Regions from separate parts of the Alteromonas sp. AWJ4_197 genome, predicted to be linked through region 3. Evidence: predicted binding sites of a transcription regulator. Region 3 holds the regulator's gene; each other region holds the start of a gene.
What was found. The regulator sigma-54, encoded in region 3, starts transcription at its own class of promoters, with help from an activator protein. The targets are predictions, from matches to a motif close to GTTGGCACGNNNNTNGNNT.

Region 1: the regulator sigma-54 is predicted to act here: its motif matches at 1,672-1,690, upstream of ACXAGC_RS13530 (EF-hand domain-containing protein).
Region 2: the regulator sigma-54 is predicted to act here: its motif matches at 1,615-1,633, upstream of flgB (flagellar basal body rod protein FlgB).
Region 4: the regulator sigma-54 is predicted to act here: its motif matches at 1,823-1,841, upstream of ACXAGC_RS03945 (PEP-CTERM sorting domain-containing protein).

The regions. Positions count from the first base shown of each region.
Region 1 is NZ_JBSWWW010000005.1:420,936-424,090, reverse strand. Features, by position in the region: gene ACXAGC_RS13535 (sensor histidine kinase) at 1-1,214, opposite strand, end outside; gene ACXAGC_RS13530 (EF-hand domain-containing protein) at 1,313-1,585, opposite strand; gene ACXAGC_RS13525 (putative bifunctional diguanylate cyclase/phosphodiesterase) at 1,786-3,155, opposite strand, start outside.
Region 2 is NZ_JBSWWW010000005.1:120,673-123,827, forward strand. Features, by position in the region: gene ACXAGC_RS12205 (chemotaxis protein CheV) at 1-727, shown strand, start outside; gene ACXAGC_RS12210 (CheR family methyltransferase) at 747-1,580, shown strand; gene flgB (flagellar basal body rod protein FlgB) at 1,723-2,130, shown strand; gene flgC (flagellar basal body rod protein FlgC) at 2,130-2,552, shown strand; gene ACXAGC_RS12225 (flagellar hook assembly protein FlgD) at 2,577-3,155, shown strand, end outside.
Region 3 is NZ_JBSWWW010000006.1:110,631-113,785, reverse strand. Features, by position in the region: gene ptsN (PTS IIA-like nitrogen regulatory protein PtsN) at 1-227, opposite strand, end outside; gene hpf (ribosome hibernation promoting factor) at 236-523, opposite strand; gene ACXAGC_RS14335 (RNA polymerase factor sigma-54) at 556-2,040, opposite strand; gene lptB (LPS export ABC transporter ATP-binding protein) at 2,136-2,861, opposite strand; gene lptA (lipopolysaccharide transport periplasmic protein LptA) at 2,867-3,155, opposite strand, start outside.
Region 4 is NZ_JBSWWW010000002.1:113,574-116,728, reverse strand. Features, by position in the region: gene guaA (glutamine-hydrolyzing GMP synthase) at 66-1,643, shown strand; gene ACXAGC_RS03945 (PEP-CTERM sorting domain-containing protein) at 1,880-2,605, shown strand; gene ACXAGC_RS03940 (NAD(P)-dependent alcohol dehydrogenase) at 2,657-3,155, opposite strand, start outside.

The DNA.
Region 1 (3,155 bases), on a different contig from region 3:
ACTTTTTCCGGCGGAATCTTTTTCCCCCGGTTAGCTACATCAAGTACTGCTACCTCCTCCTGTTGATAAATTCTGACGGAAATAGGTCTGCCTATTGCACCGTGTGCCACAGCATTCGATACCAGATTATCAAGTATACGACGATACAACTCCTCGTCGACACTAATGGTTTCTACTGTTACATCCACAGTAACCTCACGGTCCTGCAGTGCCAGAGCGTAATCTTCGATACAATCTCTGACCGGATCCTGCGGATTGATGTCCGTAAATTTGGGTTCAGCCTGCTGCAGAAGCAGGTTGTAATCCAGCAGCTTTTCTACCAGCGTATTCAGGCGCTGGGTACTGGAACTGAGCAAAGACAGTACTTCAACCTGCTGGGGATTCAGCTCACCGACAACATTCTCAGAAAGCAAACTACACCCTTCTTTAATGCTTGCCAGCGGCGTTTTAAGTTCGTGGGCGGCATGTCGCAAAAGCGCAGTGCGTATATGTTCAAGCTGCTGTAAACGTTCCGCCAGCCAATGAAGATCTCTTTCTACCCCAATTAATTCGTAGGGCGCCTTCGTAGACAATGGCGGCAGCTCACCACGCTGATGGGCGAGGATCTGAATGATTTGCTTGAGCTTGCGCACCGGATTCACAATCAACTGGCTGCCGAGCAAAATCAGCAACAATGACACACTGACCAGCAGCGCCGTCGACCATGCCTGCTTGGCCTGCATATCAGTCATGTCTTCCTGCTGCACAGCCAGACGGGTTTGAATAGCCTTGTCCACGTCTTTACGGATGGCTGTAACACCGTTACTTAATGAAGCGAGATACGCATTCAGTAAAAGCTGATCGTTAATAGTGCGGAAATTTCGTAATTGCTCAATTTGCTTTTTCAGCAGCCCGCAATTTTCACTCGCCGGAACGATACCGCAGAGCTTGCTTTGCGCGCTGGCAAACTGAGCAATTGCATTGTCAGTTAAATCAGCGACGGTGGCGTTCTGGATAATGGCGTACTGACGGAGGGTACGTTCCAGATCTATGGCAGCACCGTCCAGATTTTGCAGGTAACCCACGACCGTCACGACGAAACGTGTCTCTTTGGTGGTCATCCTGCTGACTTTGGCAAGATCGCTCTGGCTTTGCCAAAGCAGTGCTATAAGGGGAACCAGCGCAAGTAAAAAACTACCTAACGTAAGTTGTCTGAGGGAACCAACTCGCAAAATTCGATCACTAAATAAAGTCCGGTTTTTCAGGATCGCATACCCCTTTCAATGCCGCAATAGATGATGGCACCAAATACCCTGTGCCATCGTTAAAAAGATTATTTAGCAGATGCGCGCATGCTGAGTAGTTCTACTTCCTCGCTGGCTTTCAGCTCGTCAATGCTCAACTGACCATCTGCATTATCGTCAATGCGACTGAAAAGACGTAACAAACGGGTATCAGCAACAGCCTCTTTAAGTGAGATATAACCGTCCTGATCTTCATCCAGTTCAGACATCCATGCTTCACCGGCATTGGCCTCTGCAACAGCGATAGCCTGAACAGCAATAATGGTAAATAACAATAAAAATACTTTCTCAATTCGCTTCATAACAACCTCCTGTGCTCGCGGGTTGTGAGCGGATGTAAAGGACTGAGACCCGTCCGGTTATACAGAAGCTCACGTTAAACAGGAGATTGCACAAGTAGTGCCAAAATACCATTAACCAACAAAATCAGTAACTTGCGGTTTAACACTACGAATAAGAAGTTGCAGGTGTTGCAAATTATCTACACTGGCGGCGCAAATTTTTATCCCTGCGCCGCATCCGGAGCATTTAATAAATGCAGATAATTTTGGTCAATAGTCAGCAGTTTGGAGAGGGGTACAGGCTTGCTGAACAAGTATCCCTGAACATGATCACAGCCATGCTCAATCAGATACGCCCATTGACCGGGGTGCTCTATACCTTCGGCACATACGGTTAGTGCCAGTCGTTTAGCCAGATCAATGATGGTACCGGTTACCAGCCGTGAGCGCTCAGAGGTGTCCAGTTCACGGATAAACTGACGATCAACCTTAAGCGTATCGATGGTGATTTGCGTGAGGTAACTTAACGATGAATAACCGGTACCAAAATCATCCAGAGAAATAGCACAACCGAGATTGCTGAGACGCTTGAAGAACTTATCAGCAAAAGCAAAGTTTTCCAGATAGGCGGATTCGGTGACTTCAAATTCGAAATACTCAGGATTCACCTGATAACGTTCAAATAACCCGTAGATATCGTCGAACAAGCCGGTGTGGCGTAAATCGTGGCCGGACAGATTGATTGCGACTTTAAATTTACGGGAGATCAGCATTTGCAGATCGGGCAGTTCCATACATACCCGTTCAATCATCCACTGGGTGATGGCCGATATTTTACCGCCCTGCTCTGCAATGGGAATAAACTCTGACGGCATCACCAGACCAAATTCAGGGTGCTGCCAGCGTATGAGCGCTTCAAGGCCGATAATTTCACCCTGCTGACTAATTTTGGGCTGATAGTAAACCAGAAATTCATCCTGCCGGATGGCACCGTCAATGCTGTTAGCAATAGACATTTTACGCTTGTACGATTCAACCATATCAATGGTGAATAATGTGTAAGTCCCGCGTCCTTTCGCTTTAGATCGGTACATGGCAAGGTCAGCATTACTCATTAACTGACTGAGCTCGTACTCCGCATCACTGGCTCTGGCAATCCCTACACTGACACCAACGGTCAACGCCAGACCTCTCAGCATGAAGGGGTCGGTGAATGCGCTGACCAGTTTATCTGCCAGGTTTTTCAGGCTTGCATCCGACACGTCCCTGTCAGGCACAATAATAAATTCATCACCGCCCAGCCGTGCAATTAAATCGCCTTCCCGCAACAGGTTCACGACACGGTCCGCCACTTCTATCAGGATCAGATCACCGGTTTCATGTCCCAGCGAGTCATTAATCCCTTTGAATCCGTCGAGATCAAAGAAAACCAGTGCCAAATCATCTTTGGTGCGTCTTACACGGGCCAGCTCAAGCCTGAGGTTATCCACCACGAATTGCCGGTTAGGGAGTCCTGTGAGGCTGTCGTAATTCGCCAGCCGCATCATTGTTTGCTGCTGTTCCACCAGCGTATCGTTCTGTTCTTTATTGA
Region 2 (3,155 bases), on a different contig from region 3:
CCGCGGGCAAACCATTTCTGTCATCGACCTGAGCATGGCAACAGGCGGCAGACGGATTGAAAACCTCGAAACAGCGTTTATCGTTATTGCAGAGTACAACCGCTCAGTACAGGGCTTTCTGGTTGGCGCGGTTGAACGCATTATCAATACGAACTGGGATGCCATTATGCCACCGCCGCAGGGGACGGGTCGCGCCAGTTATCTTACTGCCGTTACGGAAGTGGATAAAGAGCTGGTGGAAATTCTGGACGTAGAAAAAATTCTTAACGAAATTTCTCCCCTCAAAGCCGAGGTTAGTAAAGATGTTATCGCCGGGCTGGATACCACTGCTCAGGAAGATAAGATTATATTCATTGCCGATGATTCTTCTGTTGCCCGCAGTCAGGTGAAAAAAGCGCTGACGGCACTGGGACTGAAAATGGAGCTGGCTAAGAATGGCCTGGAAGCATTGAACCGTCTCAAAGAGATTGCTGCTGAAACCGGCGACGTTACAGATAAAGTGGGCGTACTGGTTTCCGATATAGAAATGCCGGAAATGGACGGATACACACTGACGGCTGAAATTAAAAACACCCCCGAATTGCAGAAATTAAAAGTGGTTCTTCACACGTCATTAAGCGGGGTATTCAATCAGGCGATGGTGCAAAAAGTCGGTGCCGATGATTTCATTGCAAAATTCCATCCTGATGAACTTGCTACTGCTGTAGGTAAATGGTTGTCTAATTGATTGACGAGGCCAGGGAAGCTTGAAAAATAAAGAAGTGTCTGCCGACAGTTACCGTCAATTCGGAACTTTTCTGCAGCAACAGTGTGGCATTTCATTAGGCGACAACAAGCAATATCTTGTCCGTAGCCGCTTGTCGTCTTTGATGTACGAATACGACTACGACAGCCTGGACGGACTGATTGCAGCTGTGGTACGGGGTGGAAACCGTAATTTGTTGCAATCCGTTCTGGATGCCATGACCACCAATGAAACTCTCTGGTTTCGTGATAATTATCCCTACGAGTTACTTATTAATAATATCTTGCCGCAGTACGCCAGTGAAAATCGCCGGTTGCGGGTCTGGAGTGCCGCCTGTTCCTCCGGGCAGGAGCCGTACTCCATCGCTATGTCAGTACTGGAATTTCAGCGGCAAAAACCCGGCGCTCTGAGAGCCGGCGTGGAAATTACCGGCACAGATTTGTCGTCTGCCATGCTGGAGAAGTGCAACAAAGGTGTGTATGACGAACTTTCTCTGGCCCGCGGGTTATCGGCAGAACGCCGTCAACGCTATTTCTCTCCCAACAGTGAGGGGATGGTTCAGGTCAATGAGGAAGTACGCAGAATGGTTTCTTTTAAAAGCCTGAATCTGCTGCACAGTTATACGGCCCTGGGTCGCTTCGACATCGTATTTTGCCGTAATGTACTGATCTATTTTCCGGCAGATGTGAAACAAAAGATACTGCAACAAATTGCCGCCCAGATGCAGCCCGGGGGGATTTTGTTCCTCGGCGCTTCCGAATCTATCGGTGAAGCCGGATCTCATTTTACCATGGTGAAGTGCCATCCCGGCCTTTACTATCAAAGAAATAAATAATCTCCTGACGCCCCGCCCGGGGCGTCAAAAAATACTTGGCACTTCATTTGCAAAGTTTTCAACAATAAGAAAACGACGATTCATACTCTGAGTCTCTTTTTAATTCGATGTTGTTGAAATCTTTGCCTGTGGAGTGTTTTACATGGCCATCAACCTAGACAATCTGACCGGTTTCCATAAAAAAGCGCTGGATATCAGAGAGCAGAAGATGGAAGTGATTGCCGGTAATCTGGCAAACGCAAACACCCCCGGCTACAAAGCCCGCGATATAGACTTTAAGCAAGCCATGGAAAGCGCCCGCAGTGAACAGCGCCAGGGTTCTTTGCAACGCACTCATGAAAATCACATTGGTGGCGGTCTCAATATCAACAGCTTCGACATCGATTATCGAATCCCAAATCAGCCCGACACCGGGGACGGCAACACCGTTGAAGTGCAGGCTGAAAGAAATGCCTTTCTGGATAACGGAATGAGATACCAGGCAACCCTGCAATTTCTCGAAGGAAAACTGAAAGGTATGAAGAAGGCCTTAAGTGGAGGGCAAAGTTAATGAGCCTGTTTAATGTCATGTCCATTTCCGGTACCGGTATGGAAGCAGAAAGTGTCCGTCTGAACACCACCGCCAGTAACATTGCTAACGCTAACAGCGTCAGCAGCAGTTACGAAGAAACCTATAAGGCACGCTACCCGGTTTTCGCCGCAGAACTTGCCAGAGCATCAGATGAACAGAGTAAAGGCGTGGGTGTTGAGGTTAAAGGCGTAGTGGAAAGCGATGCACCTCTGCAAATTGAGTATGCACCGAACAATCCCATGGCTGATGAAAACGGTTATATCTACAAGCCCAACGTCAACATTGTCGAAGAGATGGCAAATATGATGTCCGCTTCGAAAGGCTACGAAACAAACGTTCAGGTTGCTGATACAACCAAACGTATTTTCCGTCAGGTACTGCAGCTTGGTCGCGGTCAGTAACCGCGCTGAGCAGAGGGTATTTTCGTGAGTACTATTTCAAATACGACAGGCTTAAATTCAGAGCTCTACTGGCAGGAAGAAGGTGTAGCCGTTGCCGATGGCAGCGAACAGCGCCTGACTCAGGAAGACTTTTTCTCATTGCTTACAGAGCAGCTGGCGAATCAGGATCCGACCAAACCGGTGGACAATGATCAGATGGTTGCCCAGATGACATCTTTCACGATGGCAGACGGGATCTCCCAGTTAAATGAAAAGTTCGAATCCTTTGCCGCGTCTATGACCTCCAACCAGGCATTGCAGGCTTCCAGTCTGATTGGTCAGCAGGTGCTGGTAGAAGGTAATGTAGGCTATATGGCAGAAGAAGGTGCCGGCTTCAGTGGCGTACTGGTTAACGATCAGACCGTGCAGGATCTGAAGATCACCATCGAAAATCAATATGGTGAAATTGTTAAGACCATTGACGCAGGAACGCAGGCGGCAGGAAATATCCAGTTTAACTGGGACGGAACAGACACAAACGGCAATCCTATGCCGGCCGGAGAATATGTGGTTAATGCTAACGGCACCGTCGACAATGAAGGGACAACCGTTCCTACTGCTATT
Region 3 (3,155 bases):
ACATTTTCCAGTCCGGCCAGGCGACCGTGGGGGAGGGCAATGCCGTTACCTATACCTGTGCTGCCCATTCGCTCACGGGCCAGCAGGCTACTTAACACGGTGGCTTCATCAACATCGGGGTTATTTTTAGCTGCAATCCCGCTGATGATTTCGAGAATGCGTTTTTTGCTATTGCACTGGACCGCACACTCGGTGCGGTCCAGGCTGACTATGGCTTGTATATCCATGAATTCAATTAGTGCTTTTTAAGCTTTTCCTTGTGTTTCAGGACCTGCCTGTCGAGCTTATCGACCATGCTGTCAATGGCAGCATACATGTCCTGATTTTCGGAAGAGGCGAAGACTTCCGCGCCGCTAAGATGAACCGTTGCTTCTGCTTTTTGGCTAAGCTTTTCAACATTTAAAATAACGTGCACATTTGATATGTGGTCAAAATGACGTTCCAGTTTGCTGAACTTAGTATCGACATAATTACGCAAAGAATCAGTGATCTCAATGTGATGACCAGAAAGGTTGATTTGCATATTTCGTCTTCCTTATTTTGAGCAGCCTTAAGTTAGATAAGGCTTTTGCGTTGGTTAGACGGCGGGATCGACAAGGATTCCCGGTACTTTGCTATTGTTCGCCGGGCAACCATAATGCCTTGATCGGCCAACAACGAAGCAATCTTGCTGTCACTCAGTGGCTTGCTTGGCTTTTCAGCGGCAACCAGCTTCTTAATCAGGGCGCGAATCGCTGTAGATGAACACTCACCACCTGATTCAGTGGCAACGTGGCTGGAGAAGAAATACTTCAACTCGAAAATACCACGGGGCGTGTGCATGTACTTCTGCGTTGTTACCCTGGAAATAGTAGATTCGTGCATATCTACCATTTCTGCGACATCATTCAGCACCATTGGTTTCATCATTTCAGGGCCATGCTCAAAAAAGCCCATCTGTTGCTGAACAATACAATTTGCTACTTTCAGCAGCGTATCGTTCCGGCTCTCAAGGCTCTTAATAAACCATTTTGCTTCCTGCATGTGAGAGCGGATAAATTGTGAATCACTGCTGTTTCTTGCTTTACGGCTCATTGCAGCATACTGCTGATTAACACTGAGCTTAGGCAGGCTGTCGGGGTTTAATTCTACAACCCAACGGCCATTTTTCTTCGCAACCGATACATCCGGAATGACATATTCGGGTTCTTTCGTAATTAATGCACTGCCCGGACGGGGATTAAGCGTTTGCAGCAAACGCATCGCTTCCCGTAACTGATCTTCTTTCAGGCGGGTTTTACGCATTAACGTACGGTAATCTTTACTGCCTAACAGATCGGAATGCTCTCTGAGCAGTAGTTTGGCTTCTTCCAGCCACGGTGTTTCCGGTGCAAATTGCGCCAGCTGAACTAACAAGCACTCCTGCGGTGTGCGGGAGCCGGAACCGAGAGGATCAAAAAGCTGAATACGTTTAAGTACGCACTCAACTTCATCTTCTTCAACGGGCTCTTCCATATCTTCACTGTTAACGCTTTGCAAAATGTCGTCAACGGTAACCGTGAGATAGCCGGACTCATCAATAGAATCGATGATCGCCAGTGCGATGGCGCGGTCTGTGTCAGAAAAAGGTGTCAGACGCATTTGCCACAGCAGATGGTCCTGAATATTTTCGGTGGTTTCACCCTGAAAGATTTGTTCATCGTCGCCACCGGAAGGGCCGGGCGCGGGTGCAGAAGACGCAGAAATGTACTCATCCCAGGTACTGTCGATGGGCAGCTCGTCCGGTAAATCATTCTTTTCCAGTGCTTCACCGGTATCCATACTGTCAGAAGATGAGGCTGATGCAGACTCTTGCATGCTGTCATCATTATCGATGTTATTTTTCTCAATTACATCGTTGTCGGAGCTGTCGTCGACTTCCAGCAAAGGATTAGAGTCGAGGGCTTCCTGAATTTCTTGTTGTAAGTCCAGCGTAGACAACTGCAATAGCTTGATCGCCTGCTGAAGCTGAGGCGTCATTGTCAGTTGTTGGCTAAATTTTAACTGTAAAGATGGTTTCATCTACGTCTTATATAAACTCTAAAAAGGACATCCGGTTGTAGCGGTGTGAGTGCCGGTGGCGAAATCTCCGCTAAATGCTCATCCCGATATCTTAACTATAGCCTGAATTGCTCACCAAGGTATACATCACGAACTTTTTGATTACTTAATACCTGTTCTGCGGTGCCCTGAGCAATCAGTTCTCCATGACTGACGATATAGGCCTCTTCACACACATCAAGGGTTTCCCTGACATTGTGGTCGGTGATGAGGATACCGATACCTCTGTCCCGTAAGTGCTGAATGATCTTCTTTATATCATTAACCGAAATCGGGTCAACTCCGGCGAAGGGTTCATCGAGCAAAATAAATTGCGGATTGGCTGCCAGTGCGCGGGCAATTTCAACCCGGCGGCGTTCGCCACCCGACAAACTCATACCTGTACTATTACGTATATGGTTAATATTAAATTCATCAAGTAGTGCATCCGCTTCCTGTTCACGTTGATGACTTTTTAAGTCTTTACGCGTCTGTAATATCGCCATGATGTTTTCATGTACGGTCAGCTTGCGGAAAATGGATGCCTCCTGGGGTAAATAGCCAATTCCCCGGCGGGCACGTTCGTGCATTGGCTGGTGCGTCAGCTCCTGCTCATCAATGAGGATTTTGCCTTTGTCCAGCGGCACAAGACCGACAATCATGTAAAACGTTGTGGTTTTACCTGCACCGTTAGGACCCAGCAGACCTACTATCTGTCCGGTAGAAACCGATAAACTAACGTCACGGACGACCTGGCGTGATTTATACGACTTTGCCAGGTGAGTCGCACTCAGGGTTGCCATGTAACTCAGTTACCCTCGTTTTCGTTGCTGTCTGAAGTCTTGTTCTCTTCCTTCAGCTCTTTAACTGTGTCAGGACGGAAAACCGTGGTTACCCGGCCGTTGCTGTTACTTTCACCGCCGGTTGCCAGAAGTTGCTCTTTTGACATGTCATAGGTGATACTATCTCCCTGGACCATGCTGGTATCTTGCTGGATTTTCGCATCACCTTGCAAGGAAATGAGTTGTTTGGCTACTTCGTAGCGAATTTCATTTGCGCTGGCTTTTACTTTTGCGCCGTCATCCAGCGTTTGAGAA
Region 4 (3,155 bases), on a different contig from region 3:
TAAACTAGTATTTTGTCAGGCTGGTATTTCTACCAGCCTTTCTGTTTTATTTAACGGGTAAAAACATGACCACCAATATTCATAGCCAGCGCATACTTATTCTGGACTTCGGTTCCCAGTACACGCAACTGATTGCACGTCGCGTACGTGAAATCGGTGTTTACTGTGAGCTGTGGGCCTGGGATGTGACCGAAGAGCAAATTCGCGGATTCAACCCGGACGGTATTATTCTGTCGGGCGGCCCGGAGTCTGTCACTGAACTGAATTCCCCCCGTGCCCCTGAATATGTATTTGAGGCCGGTGTACCGGTGCTCGGCGTGTGTTACGGCATGCAGACCATGGCGGAACAGCTTGGCGGTAGCGTACAGGGCTCTAACAAGCGTGAGTTCGGTTATGCGCAGGTTGAAGTATTAAAAGCCACCGATCTGCTGGCACAGATTGAAGACCACATCGGTGAAAACGGTAATGCGCTGCTGGACGTGTGGATGAGCCACGGCGATAAAGTAGCGACGATTCCGGAAGGATTCGAAACCATCGCACAGACACCTTCATGTCCTCATGCTGCTATGTATAACGAAGAAAAGCGTTTCTATGGTGTACAGTTTCACCCGGAAGTGACCCATACCCGTCAGGGCCAACGCTTACTGACGCACTTTGTCATGGACATCTGTGGCTGTGAAAAACTGTGGACGCCAGGCGCGATTATCGAAGACGCCATTGCCCGTATTAAAGAAAAAGTGGGCGATGACGAAGTGATCCTCGGCCTGTCAGGCGGTGTGGATTCATCTGTAGTTGCCATGCTGATCCACCGTGCCATCGGGGACAAGCTGACATGTGTGTTCGTAGACAACGGTCTGTTGCGCTTAAACGAAGGTCAGCAGGTAATGGATATGTTCGGAGACCACTTCGGACTGAACATCATCAAGGTGGATGCTGAAGATCGCTTTCTGGCGAGACTGGCGGACGAAGCCGATCCCGAGAAGAAGCGTAAAATCATCGGTAACGAGTTTGTTGCCGTGTTCGATGAAGAAGCGTCTAAGCTTACCAACGCCAAATGGCTGGCGCAGGGCACCATTTACCCTGACGTCATTGAGTCTGCGGGTTCTGCTACCGGTAAAGCCCACGTTATCAAATCCCACCACAACGTCGGCGGCCTGCCTGAAGACATGAAGATGGGGCTGGTTGAGCCGCTGCGTGAACTGTTTAAAGACGAAGTACGTAAGATTGGTCTTGAACTCGGCCTGCCGTACGACATGCTGTATCGCCACCCGTTCCCAGGTCCGGGTCTGGGTGTACGTGTTCTTGGTGAAATCAAGAAAGAATACTGTGACCTGCTGCGTCGTGCCGATGCGATTTTCATCGAAGAACTGCACAATGCTGACCTTTACCACAAAGTCAGTCAGGCATTCACCGTATTCCTGCCGGTTCGTTCTGTCGGCGTAATGGGTGATGCCCGTAAATACGATTGGGTGGTATCGCTGCGTGCTGTTGAAACCATCGACTTCATGACTGCACACTGGGCGCATCTGCCATACGATTTCTTAGGTAAGGTGTCTAACCGTATTATCAACGAAATCGACGGAATCTCTCGTGTAGTTTACGATATCTCCGGTAAGCCGCCCGCGACTATCGAGTGGGAATAAGTTCTCTCATTAGTCTCAATAACAGCGTTCAAGTAAAGCCCTGCAAATGCAGGGCTTTTTGGTTCTTAAATTTAGGGCTCTCGTCTCTAAATTATCAATTATCGCATTTTTAACTGTCAGTTTATTTTGCAACTAAATATTAACAATGATCTATCTAACTGAAATTTAAATGGTATTTTTTTGGCTCGAATCTTGTTAGGGAAAAGTGAGGTTTTGATTAATACAGGAAGTGGAAAATGAAACTAAATATACAAAAATCACTATTATTACTTGCTTTGATTTTAGGACATACATCAGTATCAATTGCGTCTGTTCTTTATTTTGAAGATGACACTATTGCCACATCGTCTGTACCTGGCGCACTAACATTATCCGGTGTGGATGGTCAAACGACAACTGTAACGTCGGTGACAGACTTCAATACTCAGCTTGCTTCACAAAGCTGGGATCTGGTAATCCTTGGCGAACAGAATAACAATATTTTCAGCAGTATCTCAGGTCTTGATACTTATCTGGGTAACGGGGGCTCTATATTAGGTACAACCTGGCTTGATAATTCTGGTTTATCTGCATTATTGGGAGCTTCAGGTCGTTCAGGTACAAACGGGACAAATATTGCGATTGACTCACACCCCATTTTTGCGGGGCTGTCTTCACCGCTTATGCTGGCAAACCCGGGCTGGGGTATTTTTTCCAGTAGCTGGATAGCATCCTCATCATCTCAATGCCTGGGGACGTTGGGTTCAGGTTGTGCAGTTGTTGAGGGAAATAGTGGCAATTCATTACTGTTAAGTGGCTTGTTCGATACCTATGATGTATCTGATGGTAATATTCTCCTCTCCAATAGTATTAACTACTTGTTAAATGGAGTGACAGGTCCGGTAAGTGTTTCTGAACCCGGCACTCTGATATTGATTACTCTGGCTATGGCTGGCTTCTTTACCCGAAGAAAGCGTAGCTAAACAGAAAAGCCCGCATTTTGCGGGCTTTGTTATTTTTGACTGTCCGAAGGTTTACACTTCCAGACTCGCCATATCAATCACGTAACGGTGGGCTACATCACCTTTTGCCAGGCTTGCGAATGCATCATTCACTTCATCAGCCTTAATCATCACACATTCAGGGTGAATGTTGTGCTCAGCACAGAAATCCAGTACTTCCTGAGTTTCCCTGATACCGCCAATCAGAGAGCCTGCTACGCGGCGGCGGCCCATTACTAACGGCATGGTCATAAAATCTTCCATGGGGCCAACCTGACCAACAATAGCCAGCGTACCGTCAATGTCGAGAAGTGGCATGTAAACATCTACATCATGCTTAACCGGCACTGTGTCGATGATTAAATCAAATGATGAACCAGCTTCCTGCATTGCGCTCTCGTCAGTAGAAGCCAGAATTCCACTCGCGCCCAACGCTTTCGCCTGCTCTTCCTTAGAATTTGAACGGCTGAGAACGGTCACTTCTGCGCCCATGGCGACGGCCAGTTTAACCGCCATATGACCCAGACCACCC